DNA from 2 places in the Fictibacillus arsenicus genome. Region 2 is predicted to be linked to the other one. Evidence: a T-box and tRNA genes for the amino acid it is inferred to sense, from the RefSeq annotation. Region 2 holds a T-box; the other holds one or more tRNA genes.

Region 1 (12,264 bases), 710 kb from region 2:
GATTCTTTCCTTTCGAAAAAATCGTGAAAACTCAGTTGAAACACAGCTTGAAAACTTTACGATTCAATTAATGAAAGAAATCTATCAAATTAAAAAGAAGTTAAAAGTTCTTGAAGATGAAATGATGATTAACGATAAGAACTAAATTTGTAAGGGGAAATTAGTATGACAAGCAAAAACCTTCGCGGATTTTCAGCTGGTATTATAATTTCTACTGGAATATTGGCTGGTGTATACTACACAGCGGACACAGAAAACCGTTCTGAATTAACGGATACTGCAGTGGAACAATATCTTTCTGAAAAAGGCGAGTTGGCAATTTCAAAAGAGGAATATACTTCTTTAACAGAAGCGGAAAGTGCAGCGGCTGCTCCTGCAAAAGAAGAAGTCGAAGCTGAACCTGAAAAAGAAGAAGAGAAAGTCTTTCAAATGACGTTAACGATCACACAAGGTATGAGTACCGGCGAAGTGTGTGACCTTCTTCAAAAAGGAAACATTATCAAGGACAGCAAAGAATTCTTAAAGTTTTTAAGGTCCAATAATCTTGAAGGTGCTGTCAGAGCTGAATCTCATCAGGTGAACAGCAACATGAACTTTGATGAATTAGCTAAAGAAATTACAAGTTCATAAATTTTTATTACATAAAAAGAGCAGGCGTATCTCACGCCTGCTCTCTTTGTTTAACTTTCTTTTCCAAAAGATTGTTGCTACTGAGAGATTTTGACAAAGTGCTTCAATGAAAAGTTACTTGGAGTGGAAGGGCGAGACTCCTGCAGGATGAGTGTGACAGGAGAGACCATTCAATGTCGCAAGGCGACGAATGGGCTCGCCGCACACCCTGAGGAAAGCGAGTCCTGCAACGGAAATTAACCACTTCCAAGAGCAACAATGCTTGTGTAAAAACAGCCTTGTTTAATCATTCAAGCCGTATCGTTTGCCTTTTACTAAGAAAATAATACTTTCAGCAATGTTCGTTGCATGGTCCGCTGTACGTTCGATGTATCTGCATACAAACAACAATTGGCTAATCTGTGAGAGGTGATCTGGATTTTTGGTCATTAACTCTAAAAGCTCTTTAATAATTTTTCCATACGTTTCATCAACATAGTCATCCATATCAGCAAGTTCTTTTGCAAGAGCAACGTCTTCTTCCACGTAAGCTTTCGTAGCTGCAGTCAGCATCTTAATAGCATGATGCGCCATTTTCGGAAGTTCTTCAAGGGGTTTTATCAATTCCTGCTTGCCGATTCGAATCGTTGATTTTGCAATATTTACTGCAAAATCAGCCATTCTTTCAATATCAGATGAAATTTTAATAGCTGCAATAATACGTCTTAAATCTGACGCTACAGGAGCTTGTTTTGCGATTAAGAGAATGGCCATATCATTGATCTCATCTTCTAAGACATTGATTCTGTTATCATTTTCAATTACTTCTAATGCTTTATCAAGATCTTGATTTTTTAGTGCTTCAACAGATTCGATCAAAGCTTCCTCAGTTAGCTTCGATATCTGAATAATAGCATTTTTCATTTCTTCTAATTGAAGCTGAAAATTTTCACGAACAACCATTTATCCCACTCCTATTCCCTTTTTATTAGCCAAAACGTCCTGTAATATAATCTTCTGTTCGTTTATCAGATGGATTAGAGAACAATGTGCTAGTATCTGTGTACTCTACAACTTCCCCACTAAGGAAGAATGCTGTGCGATCTGAAATACGCGCTGCTTGCTGCATGTTATGTGTAACGATAACAATGCTATAATCCTTTTTCAATTCTTGAACAAGTTCTTCAACTTTTAAAGTTGAGATTGGATCAAGTGCAGATGTTGGTTCATCCATCAATATTACGTCTGGTTCAATCGCAAGACAACGTGCAATGCATAGACGCTGCTGTTGACCGCCTGACAACCCATATGCATTTTCGTTTAAACGGTCTTTAACTTCATCCCAGATAGCCGCACCTCTTAAACTTTTTTCAACAACTTCATCTAAAACTTTTTTATTTTTGATGCCATGGATACGAGGTCCATATGCTACATTATCATAGATCGATTTTGGGAACGGATTTGGTTTTTGAAACACCATGCCCACTTGTGTACGAAGTTCTTCTACTCCGTACTTCGGATCAAAAATATTTTTTTCTCTGTAAACAATTTCTCCTGACATGCGAACGATTGGAACCATTTCAACCATTCTGTTCAATGTCTTAATGAATGTTGATTTACCGCAGCCAGACGGCCCAATGATTGCTGTAACTTGCTTTTCAGGAATATCAAACTTGATGTCTTTTAAGGCATGATCTTGTCCGTACCATAAGTTCAAATTATTTATTTTGAAAACAGGTGTGAACTGCTCTTGCTTTTCATTATCCTTTTGTACCAATTGTTTATTAATTGTAATATCCATTTTTTTGTCCTCCTTCTCTCTGTTAGAAGCGTTTGTGAAATTTATTTCGAATGTATACAGCGATTGAATTCATGATGAGCAAGATAATCATCAAGATGATAATTCCGCTTGCTGCAAGCATATGGAAGTCTTCTTGAGGTCTGCTCGTCCAGTTATATAGCTGTATCGGAAGCACAGTAAACTGCGAAAATAGATTTTCTGGTACAAACGCTACATACGCTAATGCCCCTAATACCAATAAAGGAGCAGTTTCCCCTACTGCACGTGATAAAGCTAAGATTGTACCTGTGAGAATTCCAGGAAGTGCGGCAGGGAATACAATTCTTCTGATGGTTTGCCATTTTGTTGCTCCCATTCCGAAAGAAGCTTCCCTAATTTCTCTTGGTACGGTTCTGATTGCCTCTTGAGATGCAACTACGATGACAGGGAGAATTAATAAACTCATTGTCAAACCACCTGCAAGTACACTTGAACCTAATCCCGCTAATCTAACAAAAATCGTTAGTCCCAAAAGACCAAAAACAATAGATGGTACGCCAGCTAAGTTAGCAATATTTACTTGAATAAATTTTGTAAATGCATTTTTCTTTGCATATTCTTCTAGATAAATTGCTGTTCCGACTCCAAGAATAAACGAAACAGGAGCCGTAACGGCCATAATCCATATGGTACCTACAAGTGCTGCCCATATACCAGCACGTTCAGGCATTCTTGAAGCAAAATTTGTAATAAAATCCAGACTTAAATATGGCAATCCTTCTGCTAAAATTCTATAGATCAATACGCCTAAAACAAGTAAAGAAAAACTAGTTGCAAGAATAAAAAGAAACTTGGCAAACCCGTTGGCAGCAACTCTGCTCCCCATTCTTTTCTTAACCGATTCTTTATTAATTAAACTCATTAATATTCCTCCCTAAACTTGCGGGAAATAAACTGAGCAAGTAAATTCATGATTAACGTGAACACAAACAATGTCATCCCTACCGCATATATACTGTAATAAATTGTCGTCCCATAGCCAGTATCTCCTTGGCTTACTTGGACGATATACGCAGTCATTGTCTGAATAGATTCTGTAACATCAATATCTGCTGTAGGTCTAGAACCACCAGCAATCGTAACGATCATCGTTTCACCGATTGCACGGGAAATTCCTAATACGAATGATGCGATTACCCCTGAAAGAGCAGCTGGGAGTACGACTTTCATTGCAACTTCAAAACGTGTTGCTCCAAGTGCCAAAGCACCTTCTCGCATCGAATTCGGAACAGCATTCATTGCATCCTCTGATAGAGAAGCGATCATCGGAATAATCATAATTCCAACCACAATACCGGGACTTAACGCATTAAAAATCGAGATTCCCCCAGGAATAATGCTATCCAATAATGGAGTAACAAAAGTAAGAGCAAAAAATCCGTATACAATTGTAGGTATACCTGCTAAAACTTCTAATATAGGTTTAATAAATTTCCGTGTTTTTGCTGAAGCATATTCACTTAAATAAATCGCAGCGGCAAGACCAACTGGAATTGCAACTACCATTGCGATAGCCGTTACTGTAAGAGTACCCATTACAAGTGCGAGAATACCGTAATCAGCATTTTTATCCGCCGTGAAAGGAAACCAGTGTGTATTCGTGAAAAATTCGACTATTGAGATTCGGTTAAAAAATGTAAAAGTTTCTGTTAACAGTGTAAAAACGATACCTAATGTTGTGAAAATAGATATAACTGCACATATCAAAAATATTTTTGGTACTACCTTTTCCATTACCGCAGATTGACTTCTAGTGGATTTATTCTCCTGAATCATAGAGCGGATGGATTTTTGGTTTGATTTCTCTCTTGACACCAACAAAACCTCCTATAAATCGCCAATACTAAACAGGTCAAAGGTGAGGAGATTTCACTCCTCACCCTGTATTATTATTTTAAGTTATTCTTTATCAGGTAATTACTTACCTGCTAGTTCATCCAGTTTTTTAAGCTGCTCTTCATATTTTTCTTTTGGCAGAGATACATATCCGATCGTGTCAGATGATGCCAGCTCACCAGCATTTTCTAGAGCAAACTTCATATACTCATATACCGCTTCGTTTTCTTTAATTGACTTGTTAGCAGCGTAAGTGAACAACGGACGTGATAGTGGAGCATACTCACCAGATTCGATTGTTTCAGGAGTTGGCTCAACAGGGCCGTTGCCTCCATCAATTGGAACAGCTTTTAACTTATCCTTATTTGCTTGATAGTATGCATAACCGAAGAATCCGATCGCATCTTCAGAACCAGATACACCTTGAACGAGTACATTGTCGTCCTCTGATAGCTGAGCATCACGACGCATAGGCTCTTCTTCAAGAATCACTTCGTTCCAGTAGTCGTAAGTACCAGAGTCAGTTCCTGGTGAAAATACTTCAATTTTCTTTTTAGGCCATCCTTCACGAACGTCAGCCCAAGTTTTTGCTGCATCTTTTTCAAGGTAAATCTTTTTTAGTTCATCGACTGTCAGGTGATCGATAAAGTCGTTATCTTTACTTACAACTACAGATAATCCGTCTTTTGCAAGTTCAAATTCAGTAAATTCAATACCTTTTTCTTTTGCTGCTGTTTTTTCTTCTTCTTTAATTGGGCGAGAAGCATTAGAAAGGTCCAGCTCACCACGAACAAACTTTTCGAATCCGCCGCCAGAACCAGAAACTCCAACTGGTGCTTGCACATCAGGATTCGCAGCTTGGAATTCTTCAGAAACAGCTTCCATGATTGGGAATACTGTGGATGATCCATCAATTTTAATTTTTCCGCTTAGATCTCCGCCGCCAGCTGCACCTTCTTCACTTTTATTTCCGCATGCTGCTGCGAAAACTAAAAGTAGTGACATTACAGCTAATAGGTAAACAGACTTCATTTTCTTCATCTTGATAGGTCCCCCTAAATGTAATTTTCAACTTTTCATGTTAGAGATTGTTATCTCGGGTCATGAATCCCTTAAAGCTTCTTTCTTTCTTACACTTACTACAATAAACCTGGAATATTAATTAGGTTTTAATGAATTGTAAAGAGATTGTTAAGACTGAATGTAATTGAATATAATCCTATTCTTTTACTGAATGCTTAAAACTATACAAAAAAAGAACCGCGCTGATTAGCGCGGTTCGTTGTTCTCGTTTGTTTGTTTAGATTCGGGTTCTGTTGGTATACCTTCTTTTTTCAATGAAAAATATGCGTCCAGAACACCTTCTGCAATTTCATTGTTAGTGTACCCTTCTCGTATATCAGGTACAACTACCGCAAACGCCACTTCAGGGTTCTCATATGGTGCATAGCCGACTAGTGTTTTGTTGACTAAACCAGTTTCTTTGTCCACTTCTGCCGTACCGGTCTTCCCTGCAGGATTGTATTCTTTGTCTTTAAAAATCCAAGCTGCTGTTCCGTTAGATCCATGCATGACTTCGTAAAAACCTTTTTGAACGACTTCGATGTGATTCGGTTTCATTTCAATCTTGTTCATAACGTTTGGTTCAAAACGATATAATAGTTTACCTAATTTATTTGGATTTACAGAGGGCTCTCTAATCTCTTTTAATAGATGAGGCTGCATCCTTAAACCGCCATTCGCAATTGTTGAAACGTATTGAGCCAGCTGCATAGGTGTATAAGTGTCAAATTGCCCAATGGAGAAGAACATTGCTTGGAACAGTTCATTGCTCATTCCTGTATTATAGCCTGTTGCTTCAGATGGCAAGTCAATACCAGTAGGAACACCAAGCCCAAATTGACTATAAGAATTTCTTAGAATATCAAAAGCTTCTTTAACTTTATGATCATTAAATCGTTTGTTTGTATAATCATAGCCTGAAAGACGCATCGCAATGTGCCACATAAAAATGTTCGAAGATCCTTCCAATGCTTCAACTGCATCAACAGGCCCCATGTTCGCATGTGATTTTAATTGTCTTCCATCACCAAATTTGAGAGGTGCATCATTGATTACGGTATTTCGTTCAATTACACCTTCATGTAAACCAGTTAAAACTGTAGCTCCTTTTACAGTTGACCCCATCGCATACGAATGATAGATGTTGCCGAATGGAATATCATTAAATTTACCTGACTTCCGATTGTACTCTTTACCAGCCATGGATAAGATTTCGCCTGTATTCGGATCCATCATAACAACATAAGCATTTTTTAGTTCCTTGTTATCATAAGCATACTTTCCTCGGATGGCTTCTTTTAATTCTTCTTCAATTACTTTTTCGACTTCTTGCTGAAGTTCCATATCTACAGTTAATACAAGATCGCTTCCTCTTGCACCATCTTCTTCGACGGGATCCCCTACTGGATTTCCGACTTTATCCGTAACATATTTGATTTTTGTTTTCGTTCCGCGAAGAACCGATTCGTATTGTTCTTCCAGAAAACTCGTACCAACCATATCATTTCGGTCATTACCTCTCGATGTGTAATAATCCATTTTTGACTTTGGTATTTGTTTTACTTGGCCGAATATATCCCTGAATGAATCCTTAAATGGATAAGAACGTTCTGCATCAGGTTTAATATCAACACCCTCTAGTTCCGGAAGATGTTCACTGATCAAAGCGATTTCTTCTTTGGTTGCACCAATTTTTATTCTTTGAGGAGAAAGTGTATAGCCTCTATCCATTTCACTTTTAATCGACAGCACTTCTAGCTGCTGTTTCGTTAATGATTCAATGTCTTCCTGAGTTACTTTTTCCAGCATCAAATCATAAAGCTCTTCTGGAGGAGTGCTCTCTTTTTCAGCAGCTGATATTCTCTTTTCCACTTCTTCTTCATTTAAAAAGATAAAATAATCCTTTTTATCACGTTCTGTTAATTCCTCCGAGTCTTTATCGATCAACTCAGCCATTTTTTTTGCAATTTCATGTCTTTTTACAGTATCAGCTTCACGTGTTCTTGTATACGTTATCGAAAATACTGGCTCATTATCTACTACTACTCGATAATTAGCATCAAACATTTTTCCGCGCGGGGCATCAAGCTTTGTTGTCACATTTTCCGTCAAATAGGCAGTCCGTTTGTACTCTTCACCTTTTACAATTTGTATGTAGCCTAATCTTAGAACAAGCACTGAAAAGAGAAAAAATACCGATAAAAACAAGGCATTCATCCGAATCGGTACATGATTTTTCTTTTTATTTGATTTTGTTTTCATAATATTGTAAATCTCCCTTTAAAACAGCAGAGACACCTTATGAAAGGTGTCTTGAAGCCAACCGGTTATTATCTTTACATAACAATAGTATCCTTACACCTGTTAGTATGTCAAAAGTTAATTATTGTTTATTTGGATTATTGCCATCTTGCTGTGTTTCAGCAAGTTCTATTGTTTGATCAGTTGTACTGGTTGGTACAGATACGTTTCTTAAACAGAAGTATATCAGGAAATGCCCTGCCCCCAATATTGGCAATATTATCGGAATACCGTTTTCTTCTGAAAGAAAATTTATGACAAACAAGAATATAAGAATTGAAAATATTCTTCCCGCGTTAAGGAAAAATTCACGAACTACAATATACTCAATCCTTTTTTCATAAATCCCCCGGCATTTACCGATAATGTCATAAGTTAATGAAACATAAGGAACAAGGAGTAACGGATACGCTATAGATACTGATATGCCATATATAATAAGCAGAGTAAAAGAAACAGGTACAAGAAGCATAAATGGAGAGATGAACAATAATAAACCGCCCGCGAAGATCCCTTTTTTCCTATGCCATGGCTTTAAATAATGAGAAACGATATAGTACCCAATAAAAGATACAACTGATTGAACAAATCCGAATGTTCCAAGAGCAAATTCGCTCTTTGAGGTGGTATAAACCCAGATTACGATTAAAAAAATAAACGTCCCTTCCCGCAAACCTTGAAAGAAATGAGCATTCAACAATTGGAACCAAGCTTTATTTTCTTTTCTTTCTTGAAAAACTTCTTTTAAGCCAAAATATCCATCGGCTTTTCTTCTTTTTAAAAAGAAACTGATCACGACAGCAACTAAGAATAAAATCATTGAAATTGTAAAAATGGTTTCATATCCTAAATGTTTGTCCATCCTTGTGATAATAAAGCCTGCACTTAGAGGACCAATCATACCGGACAATGAATTCAATACACCCAGGTAACCATTGAAAAAATCTCTAGTCTCGGGTTCAGTCACTTCTAATGTCAGAACATTAAAGGCAAGCCAATAAAATCCCAAACCAAAACCTAACATTGCCCCTAACGCAAACAAGTAATGACTTGCAAGTGAACCCATAAAAAGAACACCTATATAAAACAACGCAAGAATGACAACACCAATCCTTAACACAATAACCCGGTCAATTTTCTTAGCAAACCAACCTGCCAAATAAAATGCAACAGGCTGCATGACTACAATAGATAGATTATATAAAGCGATATCTGTCAGTTCGCCGGACTGCTTCCACAAAAAAATGTTAACAAATGTATTTGATAAAGCAGTACTTAATGTAAATAAGCCACCGACAAATAGAAGTAAAAAAAGATCTCTAGGGTATTGGTCGTCTTCCATGAATTTTTTCCATATCATGTTATTCGCCCCTTTACATATCGTCGTTAGTGTCTTTCAAGAGTAATAGGGCTATTCATTATTTAACTAATTGGCTTTAATTGTATAAGGAGACATAAATATGTTTGAATATTGGATTTATCATGATCAGGGCTTTGGTATACCCTTGGTTTTAGAAGATGATTATTCACGGAAAAATGCAGATTCCTTAGAGACTTATGGGGATCATATCTGGTTTTTCAAAGCAAGAAACCTTTTTGTTATTCAGTCTAATGTTCCTTTTGGAGATGGCAATTTATTACTTGATGACTTACTAATAAAATTAGCAAAAAATTATGAGATTCATGACAAAGGCATAATAAAAAGCTGCTGGGATGCCAGCAGCTTTCATTAAACTATTTTGCTTCGTTATAACGCTTTTCAACTTCATCCCAGTTTACTACATTCCAGAACGCAGCAATGTAATCAGGACGCTTGTTTTGATACTTCAAATAATAAGCATGTTCCCAAACATCCAAACCAAGGATAGGTGTCTTACCTTCCATAACTGGGTTGTCTTGGTTTGGAGTGCTTGTAACCTCAAGCTCACCATTGTTTACAACTAACCAAGCCCAGCCAGATCCAAATCTTGTTTTACCTGCGTTTGCAAATTCCTCTTTAAACGCTTCAAGGCTTCCAAACTTGCTGTTGATTTTATCAGCAAGCTCGCCAGATGGAGAGTTCGCTCCGCCTGGTGCGATTACTTCCCAGAAAAGACTATGGTTCGCATGTCCGCCGCCATTATTTCTTACAGCTGTTTGAATGTTTTGCGGAAGAGAATCAAGGTTTGAAAGAATGTCTTCTAATGACTTATTTTCAAATTCTGATTGACCCTCAAGTGCAGCATTCAGGTTATCAACATATGTTTTGTGGTGACGACCGTGGTGGATCTCCATTGTTTCTTTGTCAATATGCGGTTCAAGTGCGTTTGATTCATAAGGTAATGCAGGCAGTTCAAATTTAGCCATGTTCATTTCCTCCTTATAATATGTAGTGTTTTTATTTTCATTTTCAAGGGTTATCTTGAAAAGTGAAACCATTTAATCAACTTACTTGTTTAAAAAGTGATTTAACAATTTTACCTTATCAAATTTAGTCTAAACTTTCAATTCTTAAACACTGTATCCTTTTATAAAACAAAAAAACCTTACGATTAACATAAGGTTTTAGTATGTATACATATGGTGGCTCGAGACGGAATCGAACCGCCGACACGAGGATTTTCAGTCCTCTGCTCTACCGACTGAGCTATCGAGCCAAGATATTTAACTGTCCTTCGGCACCCTGTCTCTTCCTCTAAAAGAAATGACTATATGATAATCCGTCGAGACAACCCGCAGCTAATTAGTGCTGTTATGCTCTTAGCTATCGAGCAAAAAAATATGGAGGAGGTAGAGGGATTCGAACCCCCGCGGGCTGTTACACCCCTGTCGGTTTTCAAGACCGATCCCTTCAGCCGGACTTGGGTATACCTCCTCGACTTTGGTGGACCCTGTAGGACTCGAACCTACGACCAATCGGTTATGAGCCGACCGCTCTGACCAACTGAGCTAAGGGTCCATGTGAAATATAGGTTATGTAAGTAAGAAATGGGGCGGACGAGGGGAATCGAACCCCCGAATGTCGGAACCACAATCCGATGCGTTAACCACTTCGCCACGACCGCCATCGTGAACAAAAAACATTTTGGTAGCGGCGGAGGGAGTCGAACCCACGACCTCACGGGTATGAACCGTACGCTCTAGCCAGCTGAGCTACACCGCCAAAATGGCTCCACAGGTAGGACTCGAACCTACGACCGATCGGTTAACAGCCGATAGCTCTACCACTGAGCTACTGTGGAATAATGAATTAACATTATTTAAGGACAAGAACTACTATAGCATGTTGTCTTTATTAATGTCAATAACATTTTAAAAGTTATTCAAACGAACACATGTACTTTTTTAGAACAAAAATAATATAGCATGCATAAGCGGATTAAGCAAGGTCGATTTATAGGACTTGGTAATAAAAATAACCTATCATTAAAGCCTGAGTAAATACTTTTATAATAGTCGTTCCTACAAAAGCAAGAACAGTCCCTATACCAATCGACACTGAAGACTTAAAACCTGTTTTATGAAAGATCAATTCAGCAAGAACAGCACCTAAAAAAGGACCTATTAGCATCCCTGCTACTGGTATAACGAATGGACCTGCGATCAGTCCTATCGTACTTCCCCATAACGCTGCTTTAGAGCCGCCTTTCTTTTTTACTGCATATGCATTACCAGCATAATCTACAACAAACAAGCTGATAAACAATAAAACCTGGATGATGATGAATAATGGCGAAAATGGTTCAAAAGAAAAAGCAAATCCATAAATTAAAAATCCAGCTGCTAAAAATAATACACCCGGCAGGATCGGATAAATCAGTGCTAAAAAACTGATAACAAATACTACAGCAATTAAGACCCAATAAACAGTTTCCAAATCACCATCACCTTTCAAAATAATGCCAACTAAAAACCCAGAAGAAAAAAATCTCCTGGGTTTCATTTTACTTCTCTAATACCGCTTCTGCAATATTTACTGCGTGGTCCCCTATTCGCTCTAGATTACTAATAATATCGACGAATACGATACCTGCATTTCCATCACATGCGCCTTCATTCATTCTAATTATATGCTGTTTGCGAAGGGTGCGCTCCATTTTATCAATTTTATCTTCCTGACTAAGAACTTCTTTGGCAAGATCGATGTTGTTTCCTTCTAAAGCCTTTACCGCTTTATCCACTGTAGATACAGTTAAAGTAAACATCTCATCTAAATCCTGTTTAGCAGTGTCAGTAAGACGCACGTTATTTCGCAGCTGATAATCAACTAGTTCAATAATGTTTTCCATATGATCACCAATACGTTCAATATCACGTGACGTATCAAGAAGCATAGAATGTTCACTTGATTCTTGCGGTGTTAATGGATGTGCAGATAGTTTAACGAGATAAGATGTAATTTGACGATCTAAATTATTGATTGCTTCTTCATATTGAAGAGCTAAATCAGAATTCTTTTTGTCTTTTTTATTTAAATAATCTATTGCTTCTTTTAAACCGGCCTGTGAGTAGTTAGCCATTCGTATAATTTCTTGTTTAGCTTGGCTGATCGCCATTGCTGGAGATGTCTCTAGAACGATTTCATCAAGATGTTTAGCTTTATATTCAATTAAAGTATCTTCACCTTTAATAATTTT
Region 2 (12,264 bases):
GCCGCTTCAACTGCTTCATCCATCGGAATAAAATCTTCTTTCCATTCATCTACAAACCATTCCTCAGGACCAGAAAACAGCACTCTTGCACCCATTTTGCGAAGAACTTCCGCATTAGACCGGGCAACTCGGCTGTGAAGAATATCTCCCACAATGACCACAGTTAAACCCTGTATTACGATGAATTCTTGTTGAATTGTTAATAGATCTAAAAGTGATTGTGTCGGATGATTGCCGCATCCATCACCTGCATTGATGATCGGCACGTTTATTTTTTCAGCTAAGCCATCAAAATAGCGGTCTTCGGGATGCCTGATCACGAACCCTGAAACTCCGATTTCCTCAAGTGTTCTTAATGTGTCATAAAGCGTTTCTCCTTTTTGAACACTTGAACCGCTCACTTCAACATTCATAGGCTTCATACCAAGCTTGTGTTCAGCAGCTTCAAAACTAAACCTTGTTCTAGTACTTGGCTCAAAAAATAAATTTGCGATCAGCTTCTGGTCAAAAGCTTTTTCTTGTTTACCGCCTTTAAATTCTTCAGCAAGATTTAAAATGTACTGGATGTCTTCAATAGACAATTCATTCATTGATAGCAGATGATTCATCCAAAACTCTCCTTTTACATAAAAATAGCACCCTGAAAGTTTTTTCAGGGTGCCCTTAACAAAAGAATCAAAGTTCTTTTATTAATGTCCACCCTTTTAAGTCTCTCGTACTTAATTAAAAGGTGTATTATGCAGCTGTATCGTTACCGTTCGTTTTAAACATCTTATTCATTAAGTCATTATCATCTTCTTTGCCTGGCAGTACCAGGTTCAAAAAGATACCGATTAATGTAGCGAGTGCCATTCCAGCAATCTCAAAGTTTGCATTAATCTTAAGTGCCGCTCCTCCAATTCCTGTTACAAGAATTACAGATGAGATTATCAGGTTTCTTTTATTTCCAAAGTCGATGTTGTTATCTACAAGCATTCTTAATCCAGATGAAGCGATGATACCAAACAGCAGGATTGATACTCCTCCCATTACAGCAGTTGGAATCGTGCTGATTAAGGCTGTTACTTTTCCGGAGAATCCGAACAGGATGGCTGTCACTGCAGCGCCTCCTATTACGAATACCGAGTAGACTCGAGTGATTGCTAATACTCCAATGTTCTCACCATAAGTCGTTACTGGCGGTCCACCGATCATGGAGCCGATCATGACTCCAAGTCCGTCTCCTAAAATGGAACGATGAAGCCCTGGCTTTTCAATAAAATTGCGTCCAACCACTTTAGATAATACAAGCTGATGTCCGATGTGTTCAGCAATCGTTACTGCTGCGACAGGCATCATAATCATCGCGATACTCCAAGAAAAGTCAGGAGTGTACGTTACGAACGGTACGATGAAATCAGGAGCTTGAATCCAATTCGCTTCAGCTACTTTGGTAAAGTCAACCAATCCTCTAAAGTAGGCAAATGTATATCCAGCGATGATCCCTATTAAGATTGGAATAATTCCTAAGATTCCTCTAAAAAAGATGGAGCAAATGATTGTCACTGCCAGTGTAAATAGTGCGACTGTAAAATGTGTTAAGCTGTATTCTTCAGTTCCAGGCAGGTTCATTGCCATTCCTACAGCAACGTTTGCAAGTCCAAGTCCGATTACGATAATTACTGGTCCGACTACTACTGGAGGCAGAATGCGCATCAGCCATTTAAAACCGAAGCCTTTAATGAGCAGTGCGACTACTCCGTATACAAGACCTGCAAGAAAGCTTCCGAGCATTGCTGCTTCAGGACCGCCAAAAGCTTTTACAGTTAAAATCGGCGTTATAAAAGCGAAGCTCGATCCGAGGTAAGCGGGAATCTGACCTCTTGTTACTAAAAGATACGCAAGCGTTGCAAGTCCGCTTGAAACTAGCGCGACTCCAGGATGAAGTCCAACTAAGAACGGTACAAGCACTGTTGCACCAAACATAGCGAATAAGTGCTGCAGGCTTAATGTAAGCCATTGAACCGGTGATGGTTTTTCATGTACATCTAAAATTGCTTTTGTATTGTTATCCATATTAATTACCTCCCATTTTAAAAAAGCATTCTTTCCATTAAAAAACCTCTCTTGCTTTAGCAAAAGAGGCCGTGGAGGCACACGCGCACACAGGTCTTTCTGTGCTGCACGCGATTTATTACCTCCCTTGCCAGCCTCTCTGGACTGAATTTAAAGGGACAATTATTTATTTGTTGAGATTGCTACTTCATCCAGTCCGTCCACTTCGATCAGTGACGCAGAAATAACTTCTTCACTTGAAGTTGGAACGTTTTTGCCAACGTAGTCAGCTCTGATCGGCAGTTCCCGGTGTCCTCTGTCAATCAATACTGCCAGCTGTATACTGGAAGCTCGTCCAAGATCCATAATCGCATCCATTGCAGCTCTTACGGTTCTTCCTGTATAAAGAACATCATCTACTAAGATAATTTTTTTGTCTGATACTTCAACAGGAATGTCAGTTCCTTTCAGCTCGGGCTCCTGATTTTCAGTCTTGATTCTCAGATCATCTCTGTATAGCGTAATATCAATCACACCAACTGAAACTGCATTACCTTCGATTTGTTCAATTCTTTCAGCAAGTCTTTTTGCAAGAAACTCACCTCGGGTTTTTATGCCGGCTAATACAATGTTCTTGACTCCTTTGTTTCGCTCGATAATTTCATGAGCAATTCGAGTCAATGCTCTCCTAATTGCCTGGTCATCCATTAATACTGTCTTTGACATAATGCACCCTCCTTTTTCCAAGATCCCTTTAACCGTCAGCATTCGCAAAAAAAAATCCTCCCGTCACGCATGACGAGAGGATAGAGTAATCCCTGTTGGATTCTCTTTAACAACGTTTCCTTCTCAGCCTCACGGGACTAAAGTTAAAGGACTATTTAAGTTACATTGATTATGACAAACTGTGTTCCCTTTGTCAACTTCTTTTCTCTAACAAATCCAATAGCTCGCTCATTTCAGAAGGAATCTCTCTTTCAAATTCCATGTACTCACCTGTTCTTGGGTGATTGAAGCCCAGAGTTTGAGCATGAAGTGCCTGTCCTTCAATTGGAAGTGTTTTAGATGGACCGTATTTTGGATCTCCAGCCAACGGGAAGCCAATATATTTCATATGAACACGAATCTGATGGGTTCTTCCAGTCTCAAGCTGGCATTCAACAAATGTATAGTTAGTAAATCGTTTTATTACATTAAAATGAGTAACAGCATTACGGCTATTATCATCTGTAACGGTCATTTTTTGACGATCGCTTTTATCCCGGCCGATCGGAGCATCAATCGTTCCTTGATCATGAGGCATAACGCCGTGAACGATCGCTTTGTAAATTCTAGTTGTTGTTTTGTCCTTGAGCTGGCTTACGAGTGATTCGTGTGCCATATCATTTTTTGCTACCATTAATAATCCCGATGTATCCTTATCGATACGATGTACAATACCAGGTCGCAGAACACCATTAATTCCAGATAAATCTTTGCAATGTGCCATCAGACCATTAACAAGTGTACCGTTATAGTGTCCTGGCGCAGGGTGCACTACCATCCCTCTTGGTTTATTCACAACAAGGACATCCGAGTCTTCATAAACAATATCAAGATCCATTTCTTCTGGAACAACATCCAGTTCCTGAGGTTCAGGTATTTCGATTTCAACGGTATCACCTGATACACATTTATAATTTGACTTAACAGGTTTTTCGTTCAGTAATACAATTTTATCTTTAATCCAGTTTTGAATCTGTGACCGTGACCATTCATTTTGGACATCAGACAAAACTTTATCAATACGGTTCCCTTCTTGTTCAGGGGTTACCGTATATTCAAATTTACTCATTTTCTGTCTCCTTCTGTTTGCTTTCCATAAAACTTTGGATAAAAATCAAACCTACACCGATTACTAGGGCACTGTCTGCGACATTAAAGATAGGGAAATCATAGCTTCCGATATATACATCAACAAAATCAACTACTTCTCCGCGAAGAAGACGATCGATAAAGTTTCCTAATGCGCCTCCAAGAACGAGTGCCAGTGCCGTTTTAAGCAATCTGTCAGTGGCATGCTTCTGTAAATAATAGATGACAGCACCAACTACAATAATTGTTATGATAATAAAAAAGTAGCGCTGATCTTGCAGAATACCGAATGCAGCCCCTCTGTTTCGGTGTGAGGTTATGTATAACACTTGATCAATGACAGGTATAGACTGGCCGAGGTCCATTTTTTTAACAATCATCCATTTTGTCGCTTGATCAGCCGCGAACATTAACAAGGCCAATAGATAATAAAACAATAGAACTCCTCCGATATATTAAATATGTCTTTATGAATTGTAGCACAGCCATCGGATGTTCTACAATTTAATTTACCCAATCAACACCTGTTTAGAGACGTGAATCCAAAAGTTTTCAAGCTGAATCCAAAAGTTTTGAGCTTATATCCATGAGATTTGGCTGTTAATCCAAAAATTTTCGGGGTTTATCCACGAGTCTGCATTCCTCGACAATTATCTTCTTTCGTATATAAAAAAGAATCCCGCCAAAACAGCGGGATTCCTTTAGCGATTATGCATAATTCTTTTCAACGATCTCTGCACAGCTCGCACAAAGTGTTGGGTGATTGTCATTTTTGCCAACTTCTTCTGAAACAACCCAGCAGCGTTCACATGTTTCACCTTCAGCAGATGTTACTGATACCGCAACATGATCAAAGGAAGACGCATTTTCTGGTGCTTCTGATTTCACACCGCCAACTTCCGCTTTTGAAACGATAAAGAGTTTATTTAAATCTTCAACGTTCTCAAGCCAAGGCTTAAGCGACTCAGTTGGATACAAAGTAATGGATGCAGTAAGTGATTTACCGATCGTTTTCTGGCTTCTCGCTTCTTCAAGAGCTTTTAGTACTTCATCGCGAACATCCATAAACAGATCCCAGTCTTTTTCAAGCTGCTCTGTACCTTTATAGTTTTTCTCTTCAGGCATAGAAGTCAATTGAACACTAACTTCTTCAACTCCAGGAATGTACTCCCAAACTTCATCTGCTGTGTGAGATAAAACAGGTGCAGACAGTTTTGTTAAAGCCATAAGTGATTCATATAACACAGTCTGAATGCTTCTTCGTTTATGATCATCTTCAGCTTGGATATAAAGCGTGTCTTTTGCCATATCGAGATAGAAAGAACTTAACTCGATCGTACAGAAGTTGTGGATCGTATTATAAACGGTAATGAACTGATACTCTTCATAAGCTTTTTTAACTTTTGAAACGACTTGATCCAGCTTAACCATCATATATTTTTCAAGGTCAGGCATATCTTCAAATGAAACTGCATGCTGTTTTGGATCAAAACCGTGCAGGTTTCCTAATAAGAAGCGAAGTGTATTTCTAATTTTACGGTAAACTTCAGCTACCTGCTTTAAAATATCATCTGATACACGTACATCTGACTGGTAATCTACAGAAGAGACCCATAGTCTGATGATATCAGCACCAAGCTGCTTCATCACCTTGATCGGATCCAATGTATTACCAATTGATTTACTCATCTTGCGTCCTTCCCCATCGAGAACAAATCCATGGCTTAGCACTGCTTTATAAGGAGCTTTGCCAGTGATTGCAACAGATGTTGAAAGTGACGAGTTAAACCAGCCGCGGTATTGGTCAGATCCTTCAAGATAAAGATCTGCTGGACGAACTAAGTTCTCTCTTTCTTCTAGCACACCCCAGTGTGATGTTCCAGAATCAAACCAAACATCCATGATATCTGTTTCTTTTGAAAAACGTCCGTTTGGACTGTGTGGAGAAGTGAATCCTTCAGGAAGAAGATCCTTCGCTTCTCTTTCAAACCATACGTTAGAACCATGCTCTCTAAATAGTTCTACAACGTGAGCGATCGTTTCTTCTGTTAGGATCGCTTCGCCATCTTCACCATAGAATACCGGAATCGGCACACCCCATGCACGCTGACGGGAAATACACCAGTCTTCACGGTCTTTGATCATGTTGTGAAGTCGAGTCTCACCCCATGTAGGAACCCAGTTCACTTCTTCAATCGCACAAAGCATATCATCACGAATTCCTTTAATTGAAGCAAACCATTGAGCTGTGGCTCGGAAAATAACAGGTTTCTTCGTTCTCCAGTCATGAGGATAAGAGTGAGTGATAAACGAAAGCTTTAATAATGCACCTTTTTCCTGAAGCTGTTCTGTGATCGGCTTATTTGCTTCATCATAGAACAGACCTTCAAAACCAGGAGCGTCTTTTGTCATTACACCGCGGTCGTCTACTGGGCACAAAACGTCTAATCCGTAGCGCTTTCCTACAAGGAAGTCATCTTCCCCGTGTCCAGGAGCTGTATGAACACATCCTGTACCTGCATCTGTTGTTACGTGGTCACCAAGCATAACGAGTGAATCACGTCCATAAAGCGGATGACTTGCAACAGCATGTTCGATTTCTGCTCCTTTAAATCGTTTAACAATTTCAGCTTGTTCCCATTCAAACTCTTTCTTAAGAGATTCTACTAATGCTTCAGCTACAACATATTTACCGTTCTCAGTTTGAACAGAAACATAGTCTAGTTCAGGGTGAACTGAAATACCAAGATTTGCAGGAATCGTCCATGGAGTTGTTGTCCAGATAACGAGTTTTTCGTCTGCATCCAAAACTCCCTTTCCATCTTTCACATCAAATGCAACATAGATGGAAGCAGAACGCTTATCTTGATACTCGATCTCTGCTTCAGCCAATGCAGATTCTGAGGAAGGCGACCAGTAAACTGGCTTTAATCCTTTGTAGATAAGGTCTCTTTTTGCCATTTCGCCAAACACTTCGATCTGTCTAGCTTCATATCTTTTATCAAGAGTGATATAAGGATTCTCCCAATCACCGCGAACACCAAGACGCTTGAATTGTTCACGCTGATGATCAACTTGCTTTAATGCATATTCTTCACAAAGTTTACGAAACTCAGCAACTGTGAGTTCTTTTCTTTTTACTTTTCCGCTTTTTGTCAAAGCCGTTTCAATCGGCAGCCCATGTGTATCCCAGCCAGGAACATATGGAGCATAGTGACCTGTCATTGATTTAAAACGAACGATGATATCTTTTAGAATCTTATTCTCAGCGTGGCCGATATGAATATCACCATTTGCATAAGGAGGACCGTCATGAAGGATAAAAGGCGGCAGATCCTTCGTTTTTTCCATAACTTTTTCATAGATATTTAATTCATTCCATTTCTCCTGAACAACAGGTTCACGCTGTGGAAGGTTTCCACGCATCGGGAACTCCGTTTTAGGCATCAAAAGAGTGTCTTTATAATTCATTGCTTTTCCTCCTTAATATCGTTACCGTAAAAATAAAGTGCTGTTTTCCGCATTCCTTGTTGCTTGTGTAAGTGGTTGATTTACGCTTCAGGATGCTCGCTTTCCGCGGGGCGGGCGGTGAGCCTCCTGGCGCTTTGCACCACTAGGAGTCTCACCTGTCCCACTCGTCCCGCAGGAGTCTCGCACCTTGCGCTTCAATCAACTTGTCATTGAAGAGATTGAAAAAAATACTCAAACCACAATCTATTAGAAAAAAGCCAAATAAATAACCTTCTCGCCCACTACTGTTACAGTAGGGACGAGAAGGTTAACCCGCGGTACCACCCTAATAGGTTCTGATTTTCATCTAAAACCCGCTTAGTCATCCGTAGCGTGGATGAAGCGCCTGAACTTACTAAAGTTTTCAGTCCAGGAACTCAGGGGTGATCTTCGAATACCGCTCTATACCAGGCTTGCACCATTTCCTGGTTCGCTATAATAGAGAAAAGTACCTTACTGTCCCCGTCTTCGTCACATATTAATCTTACAAAAGTATATGCGATTTTTTAAATGAATGTCAAGCTTCCGTCTTTACTTCCTGAAGTTCATAGCCTTCAAGATTTTCAGGGGCGTTTAGAGAATCCCAGTCATCATTCTTTAGCATCTCCAACTGTGCTTCGATTAACATTCTAAATCGTGTGCGATACACAGATGATTGCTTCTTCAATTCATCGATCTCCATTGAAATCTTTCTGGACTTCGATAACGATTCATTGATAATTCTGTCTGCGTTCTTTTCAGCTTCCTTAACGATCAAGCGTGCTTCTTTTGAAGCTGTGCGCTTTACTTCTTCACCAGTTTCTTGTGCAATAAGAATGGATTTATTCAACGTTTCTTCAATGTTCTTAAAGTATGAAATTTTTTCTTCAAGCTTGGAAACTGTTTCCTCTAAATCTTTCTTTTCACGAATAACCGCTTCGTAATCTTTAATGACTTGATCTAAAAAGTCATTCACTTCATCTTCACTATACCCTCTGAAACCTCTTGTAAATTCCTTATTATGAATATCCAACGGCGTTAAAGGCAAAACAGCCACCTCCATAGATGCATTATTTCCTACCTAATTTCGACAAAATGTCGGTCATTCCTTCTATTCCTGGAAATTATTTTAAAAGTCCGTATCGTATACGCCATTTTTCTTTCTTGGTCATGCCTTCAATAGCGAATAATTTGCTTCTGCCAAAACCTCTAACTGAGAGTTCATCACCTTCCATAACTTCTGCTGCAACCTGGTCTATTATTTTATGATTTAATTTAACACGGCCCTGCTGTATTAAAGGTGAAGCTTTAGAACGTGAAAGGTTATAAACCTCAGCAACAATAACATCCAACCGGAGAGAAGAAACGGTTCCATTTTTTTCATCGTAATCAGTTTTAATTTCCATCAAGTCATGATTTCCTATATGATGCAGTTTAACTCCTGATTTACCTATTTTCGTAAGGTTCAATTCTATAAATCCTGATATTTCAGCTGCACAAACAAATTGTACTTGATCTCCGGATATTAGGATATCGCCATACTTGCCTCTTTTTACTCCAATATTCATCAAAGCTCCCAGCACATCACGATGCTCGATTGTTGTGAACTTAGATGGATAGGCAATATCATAAAAGACGAGCTGATAATCATCTTGTGCTGCTTCATAATAATCCGGATAAAGCAGTGCCCTTTTTCGTTCAGAAAAAGAAGAGCCTCCCCACAAAGAGAGGCGTACATCTGTATCGTTTCCTACAATTGTTTTAACAATTTCCTGTTCACGAGGATCAAGGAAATCAGTCAGCTTCGGACTATATCGTTCAACCGTTTCTGATTTCCATCTCATTACGCGATCAACAAACTCATGTTCCTCTGGCCGGTAATGCTGGTAAATACTCATAAAAAAACCTTAAAATGAGCCAGCGAGCATTCTAGCTACTGCACTTACTCCATATTGCGCAAAGTGCAGTGACATAAGTGCTACGATTGGCGAAAGATCAATCATGCCGAGCGGCGGAATGATTTTGCGGAAAGGAGAGAGATAAGGTTCTACAAGCCTTCCAATAACCTGGCCGATTGAAGACTCTCTAGCGTTAGGAAACCAAGATAAAAGTATGTATCCTATTATCATGTAATAGTAGATTTGTATCAGTGTCTGAACTACGTTTGCAATTTCGTATACCAATAAATTTCACCTGCCTGGTTTAGTCTTCGTCCATCATTTCTGAGATCGTACCGGAAACATCAACGTTTTCAGGAGTGCACAAAAATGTATTTGGTCCGAGCTTTTGGATATCTCCGCCTATCGCATAAACAGTCCCTGATAAGAAGTCTACGATACGTTTAGCCTGATCATGCGGAATTCTTTGCAAATTCATAACTACTGCTCTTCGATTTTTCAGCTGATCCGCAATATCTTGAGCTTCAGCATAAACGCGCGGCTCAACAAGAACAACCTTAACCTGCTGCTGGATACTTTGCAAGCTCACAACATTCGGCTTGCCCTTTTTGGTATGAGATGGTGTAATCTCTTCCTCTTCAGCCAAAGACTCTTCTTCATAATCTTTCTCATACTCATAATCATCTTCTAAATCAAAAAAACGCTTAAACTTTGTTTTGATTCCCATTTATTCCACCTCCTAAAATTCTTTTCCTACTAAGTCTGTTCCAATTCGAACAAAGGTTGCTCCTTCTTCAACTGCTATCACATAGTCGTTAGACATTCCCATAGAAAGTTCCTCGCAAGGTGCATGCGGCAGATCTTTATTTTGAATGTCGATTTGCAACTGTTTTAACGTTGAAAATACATTTCTTACAATCGATTCATCTTCTGTAAAAGGCGCCATTGTCATAAGACCTACAACTTTAATTTTGTCGTAGTCTTTTAGTTTATCGACAAAACTAATAACTTCTTTTACTGCCAGTCCATGTTTCGAATCTTCTTCAGCAACATTGACTTGTACAAAACAAGAAATCGTCTTGTCTGCTCTTTTTTGAATCTCTTTTGCTAAGCTTAGCCGGTCTAAGGAATGGATATAATCTACATGATTGATAATATCTTTTACTTTACGAGACTGAAGCGTGCCAATAAAGTGCCATTTTACATTCTTGTCTGCCAGGTATTCTTTTTTTTCAAGCAATCCTTCAATGCGGTTTTCACCGATATGTTCAACACCTGCCAAAACAGCATTCTTCGTCGTTTCGTTACTTACATATTTCGTTACAGCAACTAGATTAACGCCCTTTGGAGACCTGTTTTTTTTCATGCATGCAGCTTGAATCTCATTTAATATCTTTTCTTTATTTTCTAATATGTTCAAACGCTTACTTAACTCCTTTCCTGCCTATAAAACTCATCATCCTGCCCGTCTTGCCATTATCTTTGCGGTGTGAAAAGAACATAGAATTTTCACAGCTCGTACATTGCTGGGAGACCATGATGTTTTCTGGAAGTACTCCGGCTTGCAAGAATAGAATCTCATTTAATCTTTGTAAGTTTAATTGAAATCTGCCAATATTGTTTGTTGTGAATACACCCGGTTCTTCATCCTGCTTCAATGCTTCTTTTACTTCACGAATAACCTTTTCATCAACTTCATAACAGCATTCACCTATTGCAGGTCCAATTGCTGTTTTAATATCTTGAATGTCTGCATTCTCTTTTTCACACCAGAGCTCGATCATTTTAGGACCGATTTTCCCTACTGTTCCGCGCCATCCCGCATGTGCCAGACCAATCAAGTTATTTTTTGGTGAATAAAAGTAAAGCGGAACACAATCTGCATAGAGAGAAGTTAATAGAACGTCCTCATCCTTTGTGTACAATCCGTCCGCATCTGAGATAGCAGTTTCAAAATCCATTGAGCCTCTGCCACGGTCTTCTCCAGTGACTTTTACAATATGTGTACCGTGAACCTGCTTTGAACCTACCCAATATTGAATCGGGAAATTAATTTCATCGGCAAAAGTTTTGCGGTTATCTTGTACAAATCTGGGTTCATCATTAACATGAAATCCCATGTTTAATGAGTTGAAAGGCATTGGACTATACCCTCCATCACGCATGGTGAAACCAGCGGTAATAAAGGAATTCTCTTTTTGCCATTCTTCTATAACAAGGTGCTTTCCAGTTTGTTTAAATGTCTTCATTTCTATGTATTCCTCCTGGAAAGTTTTATCTTTATTTTACCACATTTTTGAGGAATAAAGAAAAAAAGAACCGTTTATTTCAATTGATCAAACGGTTCTTTTACGTATTCGTTTAATTCACTGGCTTCCATATGCCTGACGAGTATTACGTCTGCACCTATTTTAACGATGTTGCGCCATGGAATTACAATATCATTTTCTCTTGCAAAAAACCCAAGCATTTTTCCTGCACCAGGAATGATGATTGCGTCAATCTTTCCGGTATTTAAATTAATCTCAAGATCAGCAATATGGCCTAGTTTTTTTCCGTTTGCTACGTTAACAACGTCTTTAACTTGAAAGTCTGATATTTTGTTCATGTCACAACCCGCCTTTCTGTTTTCATTATATGAAGGAACAAGCTGTTTCATGTTCGTAGCAATAAAGAAATATTAGGCTGTTTTCATAAACTTTGTTGATCTTGCAAGTGGTTGATTTCCACTCCAGGATGCTCGCTTTCCGCGGGGTGTGCGGTGAGCCTCCCTATCGCTTCGCGCTGGCGGGGTCTCACCTGTCCCACTGCTCCCGCAGGACAAGGAAGGCTTAGACAGCGTTACATCGCACGAAGAAAATGTGATTTTTCATTTTCGAGGAGTCTCGTACCTTACACTCCTATCAACTTATCAAAGAAGAGAGGTGACAGGAATACTCAATAGCAACAATCTTTTAGAAAAAAGCTCATTAAAAAAACCCGCAGATCT

Evidence for each region. A T-box is a leader RNA that pairs with one kind of tRNA and senses whether it is charged. The one in region 2 lies ahead of ileS (isoleucine--tRNA ligase), so its partner is inferred to be a tRNA-Ile.
Region 1: it encodes a tRNA-Ile, which carries the amino acid that the T-box ahead of ileS (isoleucine--tRNA ligase) is inferred to sense. The anticodon was not compared.

The regions. Positions count from the first base shown of each region.
Region 1 is NZ_CP016761.1:2,489,520-2,501,783, forward strand. Features, by position in the region: gene ABE41_RS12875 (hypothetical protein) at 1-145, shown strand, start outside; gene ABE41_RS12880 (hypothetical protein) at 166-630, shown strand; gene phoU (phosphate signaling complex protein PhoU) at 913-1,572, opposite strand; gene pstB (phosphate ABC transporter ATP-binding protein PstB) at 1,598-2,386, opposite strand; gene pstA (phosphate ABC transporter permease PstA) at 2,433-3,311, opposite strand; gene pstC (phosphate ABC transporter permease subunit PstC) at 3,311-4,267, opposite strand; gene ABE41_RS12905 (PstS family phosphate ABC transporter substrate-binding protein) at 4,367-5,326, opposite strand; gene ABE41_RS12910 (penicillin-binding transpeptidase domain-containing protein) at 5,555-7,609, opposite strand; gene ABE41_RS12915 (MFS transporter) at 7,731-9,008, opposite strand; gene ABE41_RS12920 (hypothetical protein) at 9,109-9,381, shown strand; gene ABE41_RS12925 (superoxide dismutase) at 9,383-9,994, opposite strand; tRNA gene ABE41_RS12930 (tRNA-Phe) at 10,209-10,284, opposite strand; tRNA gene ABE41_RS12935 (tRNA-Ser) at 10,410-10,502, opposite strand; tRNA gene ABE41_RS12940 (tRNA-Ile) at 10,510-10,586, opposite strand; tRNA gene ABE41_RS12945 (tRNA-His) at 10,617-10,692, opposite strand; tRNA gene ABE41_RS12950 (tRNA-Met) at 10,714-10,790, opposite strand; tRNA gene ABE41_RS12955 (tRNA-Asn) at 10,795-10,869, opposite strand; gene ABE41_RS12960 (DUF456 domain-containing protein) at 11,022-11,504, opposite strand; gene ABE41_RS12965 (Na/Pi cotransporter family protein) at 11,572-12,264, opposite strand, start outside.
Region 2 is NZ_CP016761.1:1,774,557-1,786,820, reverse strand. Features, by position in the region: gene ABE41_RS09360 (aspartate carbamoyltransferase catalytic subunit) at 1-608, opposite strand, end outside; gene ABE41_RS09355 (solute carrier family 23 protein) at 736-2,055, opposite strand; gene pyrR (bifunctional pyr operon transcriptional regulator/uracil phosphoribosyltransferase PyrR) at 2,218-2,760, opposite strand; gene ABE41_RS09345 (RluA family pseudouridine synthase) at 2,954-3,868, opposite strand; gene lspA (signal peptidase II) at 3,861-4,325, opposite strand; gene ileS (isoleucine--tRNA ligase) at 4,597-7,359, opposite strand; T-box leader at 7,651-7,876, opposite strand; gene ABE41_RS09330 (DivIVA domain-containing protein) at 7,916-8,425, opposite strand; gene ABE41_RS09325 (YlmH family RNA-binding protein) at 8,502-9,275, opposite strand; gene ABE41_RS09320 (YggT family protein) at 9,285-9,560, opposite strand; gene ABE41_RS09315 (cell division protein SepF) at 9,580-10,002, opposite strand; gene ABE41_RS09310 (YggS family pyridoxal phosphate-dependent enzyme) at 10,015-10,695, opposite strand; gene pgeF (peptidoglycan editing factor PgeF) at 10,700-11,524, opposite strand; gene ABE41_RS09300 (YlmC/YmxH family sporulation protein) at 11,599-11,883, opposite strand.